DNA from 2 places in the Methylophilus sp. DW102 genome. Region 2 is predicted to be linked to the other one. Evidence: riboswitches for the same ligand, from Rfam matches in the RefSeq annotation. Region 2 holds a riboswitch; the other holds the start of a gene.

Region 1 (3,400 bases), 1.3 Mb from region 2:
CAGCAGTTGCTTCATCGGCACGCGGCCGCCTTCAAAACGGGTTGGGTCGTAGTTGGTATTGGCTGAAATCGATTGATCGACAAACTTCTGCATCACGCCCACCAGCTTGAGGTAGCCGTCATTGCTGGGGATGCGCCACAACAACTGGTACTGGTTACGCAGGCGGTCAATCTCAGGCACCACCTGGCGCAAGATGCCGTCTTTGGATTGCTTGACCGAGACCAGGCCACGCGGTGGCTCAATGCCGTTGGTGGCATTGGCAATCTGGCTGGAAGTCTCGGAAGGCATCAGCGCCGTCAGCGTGGAATTGCGCAAGCCATCTTTCTGGATTTCCTTGCGCAGGCTTTCCCAATCCAGACGCAGCGGCTCGTTGCACACGGCATCCAGGTCTTTTTTGTAGGTATCAATCGGCAAAATGCCTTTGGCATAAGTGGTCTCGTTAAACGCACCACACGCGCCAAACTCGCGAGACAGTTGTACGGACGCTTTTAGCAGATAGTACTGAATCGCCTCAAAGGTACGGTGGGTCAGGCCCAGCGCAGCATCGTCAGTATAGCTGGTGCCGTTTTTGGCCAGGTAATAGGCATAATTGATCACGCCCACGCCCAATGAACGGCGCTTATTGGTGGCGTTGAGCGCGGCTTTGACTGGGTAATCCTGGTATTCGAGCAAGGCATCTAATGCACGAACCACGAGGTCGGCCAGACCTTCGAGCTCGTCCAGCGATTCCAGCGCGCCCAGGTTAAATGCTGACAGGGTACACAGCGCAATTTCGCCTTCGGTGTCGTTGATGTCATTGAGTGGCTTGGTCGGCAGTGCGATTTCCATACACAGGTTGGACTGGCGCACCGGTGCAACGGCCGGATCAAACGGGCTATGTGTGTTGCAATGGTCCACGTTCTGGATGTAGATACGGCCGGTACCGGCGCGCTCTTGCATCATGAGCGAGAACAAGTCTACTGCAGGCAAGCTGCGCTTGCGGATGCTGTCATCGGCTTCGTACTGGGTGTAGAGGCGCTCAAAGGTATCCTGATCGGCAAAGAACGCGTCATACAGACCGGGCACATCATGCGGCGAGAACAAGGTGATCTGTTCACCTTTGATCAGGCGCTGGTACATGAGGCGGTTGATCTGCACGCCGTAGTCGAGGTGGCGCACGCGGTTTTCTTCCACGCCGCGGTTGTTTTTGAGGACCAGCAGGGATTCAACCTCAAGGTGCCACAATGGGTAGAACAACGTCGCCGCCCCGCCGCGCACGCCGCCCTGTGAGCAGGATTTGACCGCAGACTGGAACAACTTGTAGAACGGCAGGCAGCCGGTGTGCTGTGCTTCACCACCACGGATTTCACTGCCCAGCGCACGGATACGGCCCGCGTTGACGCCGATACCGGCGCGCTGCGACACATACTTCACAATCGCGCTGGAGGTGGCGTTGATACTGTCCAGGCTGTCGTCACACTCAATCAGCACGCAAGAGCTGAACTGGCGTGTCGGCGTCCGCACGCCAGACATAATTGGCGTCGGCAGTGAGATCTTGAAGGTAGACACCGCATCATAAAAACGCTTGATGTAATCGAGGCGTGCCTGGCCCTTGTAGTTGGCAAACAGGCTCATCGCCACCAGAATGTAAAGGAACTGCGGGCTCTCGTAGATCTTTTTGGTGACGCGGTTTTGTACCAGATATTTGCCCTCAAGCTGCTTGACAGCGGCGTAAGAGAAATTCATATCGCGCCAGTGGTCCAGATAGCCATTCAGCGTATCAAACTCTTCGCGGCTGTAATCCTTGAGCAGGTGCGGATCGTATTTGCCCAGCGCGGTCAGGTTGGTCACATGGTCAAACAAATGCGGTGGCTCAAACTGGCCATAAGCAATTTTGCGCAGGTGAAAAATATTCAGGCGTGCAGCCAGGTACTGGTAATCCGGGGTTTCTTCCGAAATCAGGTCGGCAGCAGATTTGATGATGGTTTCATGGATATCGTCGGTGCGGATACCATCATAAAACTGGATATGGGAGCGCAATTCAACTTGTGACACCGAGACATTATTGAGGCCTTGTGCGGCCCAATCAATGACGCGATGTATTTTGTCGAGGTTAATAGGTTCCTTGCGGCCATCGCGTTTCGTGGCCTGCATGGATTCGTATTGTGACATTATGGGCTCCCAATTCCGGCAGCGAAGGTGACCCGACAAGTGGCATAGACAACATTTTTCAGGCCGAGCAACCCCAATATCAAGCCCGATTCTGAAAAATCGTATCTGCCGAGGACACCCCGCCTCAAACGTTAACAAGAAAAAAATCACGGTAGGTCTCCTGGCTCTCAGGTCACCATTATTTGCTTGTGCCTTCCCGAATTTACTCAGTGGCGTCGATTGCAGCAAACAACTCGCTGATCACAGTTGCGGGGGCAGCCCTGGTTTAGTGATTCCTGCGCAGTTTCACGCACCAGGTTCCCTATTAAACACAGAAGAGGACACTCTTCAGCGTACCGTATGGATGCGACTATAAAACAATATCTATGGCTTTTCAATTGAAGAAAACACAATATATTGATTTATTTTGATTGACAACGGGCAACTGGTTGTTTTTATTGGGGAATATTTTTTAACGATTTGCCGCGCACAAAATGTGCTTGCACGCCTGGTGTTTTTAACGCAAATACATGCAGCAGATTTTTGAAAATGACGATGTTATAGGCTTTTGCGTGCAGGCCCTTCCCAGAAGGCCAGCCTGCACTCTCACAAGGATTTTTTTCACTTGATCATGGCGTAATACATGGTTTTCAACCGACTAAAAAGTGGCAGCCACACTGAACAGCACGCTACGCCCTGGCTGATAAAGTGGCGTGACGGTCCCAAAGCCTTGATAGGTAGCACGGTCCGCGTAGGCATCATCAAACAAATTACGCACATCCACGCGCCACTTGGTTTTAACTGTCCACTGAGGTTGATATTCGGCATAGAGATTAAACACTTCATACGACGGGAACGATAACGTACCTGCGCTGACTTTATTGTACTTTTGCGCAAACTCTGCATCGCCGCCGACGGTCACGTTGACAGACGGAAAATGATGTCCCACGGTCACATATAAAATCTCGCCAACCGGTGTTGCCAAGTAATTACCTGTATCGCTGTCGGTAGGCGCACCGTCAATCGTCACATCAATATCTGCCAGTCTTGCACGGGCAAAACTCTGCTCCCACTGGTAAGCCAGACCAAGCTCATATCCACGTGTGCGTACATCTCTGGCCAATACGCCGCTGTTGACAGCAAACCGGGCCGCACGCGCATTGTCTATCTGCGTTTCAAATACCTTGGCATCGGCAGTAAAGCCATAAAAACGGCTTTGCAAACCAAAGAAATAGTTATCTGCTTTGGTGGCTTTTGGACCACGGCCGTA
Region 2 (3,400 bases):
AGGGAAGTCAGTGTGTTGTCTGCGGCATAGATGTTAAAAGAGATCGTTGTGATAGTGCCTAATAATGTTCTTTTTTTCATTTGATTTTCCTTAGCAAGTGTTGGAGGGCACTCAAGAGGGGGCGTGAGTGACGCTAATCAACAATGGAATTAAAAGTCGGCTTTTAGGCCTACTCGCCAAGTACGAACAAAATCTATTGGGTAGAGAGAGTCAACTGCTGTTTGAATATTGTTTTGATGCTCAAATAAATTATTGACTGCAGCAAAAACGGTGTATTGCTGCACCTTAACATTTAACGAAAGATTGGTTGACTCATAACGACTTTGCCTTTGCGTAGCATTGTTTAAAAAATCGTTATAAACGTAAGCTTGTGAGCGCCAAACATGATTGAGATTCAGGTTGGTGTTTGTAAATATTTTCCAATTAATATTTGCAACGAGAGACTGTCTGGGGGCGCCTGGCAGATTCTTATCTTTGATGAGGGTGCCGCTTTCTTGAAGCTCCCTGTCAATAATGGCCTTGGTGTATGTATAAATCAGGCCTACATTAAGCTCATTACTCAGGTGATAAATATCTTGTAACTCAAAGCCGAGTTTATGGCTCTTGTCTAAGTTGGTATTTATACCAAGTACAGATGGGTCATAATAAATCTCGTTATCCAAATTGGCTCTGAAAGCGCTTAATTTGAGGTGGTTGTTTGTAGTTGTGTGGTTGAGACCAATGTTCAGTGTTCTCACTTTTTGTGGTTTGATGAATCCATTGAAAACAACGTTGAATGACGCGTCATAACCGAAAAATCGATTAATGTCTGGAGCTTCAAAAGCGTAGTTGTAATTGCTAAATAATGAGAGGGACGGCATCAATTGGTAGTTGGCACCTAGGTCCCATGCGCTCAATTGGATGGAGCGATTGAGGGAGTCTCCTCCATTCGGGGTATAAGTGTAAGAGACCTGTTCTTTGCGTAATCCCGCAGATAGTCTAAGGTCTTTAATGGATTGCGGTTTGAATTCTGATGATATGAACAATCCGTGGTTATTCTTTTTCGTGAGATCTGAGGATGTTTTAATTGCTCCATTAAAATCTTGGAAGCCCGAAATCACTGACCATTGATCATTCGTGTACTTGTAAGTCGCTTTAGTGCCTTCATAGTCATAATGAGGCCGATAGCTCGGATAGATAGATGCTTTATCCTCACGAAAGTGAGTAATCTCTATCGATGAATCTGTATTGATCTGGTAGTCCAAGCCAATCTGCCACTGGTCTGAGTTAAGTTCCTGATGGGTATATGACGTAGCCGGGCGACCATTTTGGGATGGATTGTCCTCAAATTGTGCTTTGGACATCGGATTGGGATAACGCAGATCGTTTTTAGTGCTGGAGCCTTGTGCATAAACAGCTAGTTGCTCTGTTGGTTTGATCCTAAGTTTTACTTGTTGAGTATTTGAGTCGTATGCATCGCGGTGGCCTGTTCTATCTTTGGCGCTAAACCCGTCGTGACTATCATGCGATGCACTCGCCGATAAATCTATGTGCTCACTAGAAAACCCAGCACTAATAGCATGATTGCGTTGCCCATAATTACCAGCACTGGTCATGACAGAGGCCCCGTTTCGGCTTTTCGTGTAAATCTGTATGGCGCCTGCTGTTGCGCCATCACCGTAAAGTACTGACCCACTCCCTTTGCTGATCTCTATTCTTTCAATGTTTGCAAGAGGAATGCCAACCAATAGTTGTGGGCTCATGTCGATATTATTTAAGCGTTGACCATCAACGGTAATCACTACATTTTGATAGCCATTTTCACTCCCATAGCCGCGTAAGTTTATGCTTGGTGTGGCTTTGCTACCGAAGTTGGAGCTAATGTTCAATGAGCTCTGTTGTGCAAGATAGTCGAAGAGAGTACTGGCTCCTGATGCTGCAATTTGTTTTGCTGTATGAATTTCGCTGGCATAAGTGGTTTGTGATTCTTTGCGCTCAAAGCCCGAAGATTTAACACTCACTGAGTCTAGTTCTAAATCTTCAGCAAAGACGGGTGATGCGAATAGCGTAGCCATGACGCTATAAAAAAGCTTTTTTTTCATTTTCTTATCCCTGTATCACATGCGACCCCGCATGTGGGTTTACTTTCAATACCGGGGAATCGACAGAAAATGAATAAATGCATCGCTTGTTGGCAAGCCATGCATTCATTATGATCAGACACCGTCACCCCGCGGTATTGCAATTGGGTTGTAAGGCCGGTCTCCGGGCTGGCAAGTCTTGGTCTATCGCCTTCCCAAGTTTTTACTCAGTGGCATATGGATAGACCCGCACTTGCTTACCGTTGCGGGGGCAGCACAGGCATTGCGAACGAGGTTCGCGCACCTGTTTCCCAGTTTCACCCTTGTCTGCAAGAACGCAGACGCAGGCACCTGACAACTGTTCGGCATTCTAGTCTAAAGCAGTGACTTTGACCAGTTGCATGGTATCTTGCGAGGGGCTTCAAATTCTTAATTTACTTTGAAAAAATGCGCTTAGCTATTGACCACACTCGTTTTTTTAAAAGATAATGGACTGATGGATGCCGATTTGAAAAGTCTTGAAGAGCGTGTGACGAAGCTGATTGCTTTGTGCAGCCAGCTGCGTGACGAAAACGTGGAGTTACGTCAGGAGGTCACGCGTTTGCATCAGGAGTCACAATCTCTAAAGCTGAACATGACGCAAGCCAGTGTACAGCTGGAGCGGTTGTTGTCGGCATTGCCTGAGGAAGGTCGTTAGTCATGGCCAAGCAGCCGATTGATATCGAGATCATGGGCCGCGCGTTTAGCGTGACCTGTACCGACGAAGAGCGCGACATTTTATTGCAGGCGGTGGGTTACCTTGATGGTAAAATGCGCGAAATTCGTGATGTGGGCAAGATGGTGAGTGTGGAGCGCATTGCGATCATGGCCGCGCTGAACATTACCCATGAGTTGTTGAATACGCGTAGCGGCGGGGTTGATGTGGGCGATGTGAAAAAGCGCATTTCTACCATGCAGCAGCAGATCGATGATGTTTTGTCCGGCCAGCACAAATTATTGTAATCCGCTTCATTTCACAAAATTTTAACCGTCATTAGTATTAAATGACGTATCATAAAAGTGGTGTGCTAAGGCGTTGCCTGAGTCCAAAATTCCTTGAACTAGTCTTTGTTATAGGTTTCGGCTCATCAGGTGCGGTGCGATCGCACTAAGTTGGGCGGTCTTTTAAGACGCCCTTGGCGTGCGAACCTAATGTACCTTAGGCTGTTACCACCTGAACTTTTTTGGTTCAGGATTAGCGGCTCAGGTAACCCCTTAGCACATCCCCTCTCGCACCTTTGTCTTGTTATCTTAAGGCATGGTATTTCAAGTCCGCCAGGCTAATGATTTCCAGGCAGTTT

What was found. Region 2 has a riboswitch for cobalamin ahead of AACH41_RS12855 (TonB-dependent receptor). Riboswitches for the same ligand answer to the same signal wherever they lie in the genome.
Region 1: it holds a riboswitch for cobalamin, as region 2 does, so the genes downstream of both, nrdA (class 1a ribonucleoside-diphosphate reductase subunit alpha) here and AACH41_RS12855 (TonB-dependent receptor) in region 2, are expected to answer to the same signal.

What each region holds. Positions count from the first base shown of each region.
Region 1 is NZ_AP029023.1:965,609-969,008, reverse strand. Features, by position in the region: gene nrdA (class 1a ribonucleoside-diphosphate reductase subunit alpha) at 1-2,151, opposite strand, end outside; cobalamin riboswitch at 2,284-2,506, opposite strand; gene AACH41_RS04545 (TonB-dependent receptor) at 2,789-3,400, opposite strand, start outside.
Region 2 is NZ_AP029023.1:2,703,474-2,706,873, reverse strand. Features, by position in the region: gene AACH41_RS12860 (TonB-dependent receptor) at 1-80, opposite strand, end outside; gene AACH41_RS12855 (TonB-dependent receptor) at 150-2,081, opposite strand; cobalamin riboswitch at 2,218-2,430, opposite strand; gene AACH41_RS12850 (hypothetical protein) at 2,521-2,757, shown strand; gene AACH41_RS12845 (cell division protein ZapA) at 2,760-3,062, shown strand; gene AACH41_RS12840 (DUF2237 domain-containing protein) at 3,346-3,400, opposite strand, start outside.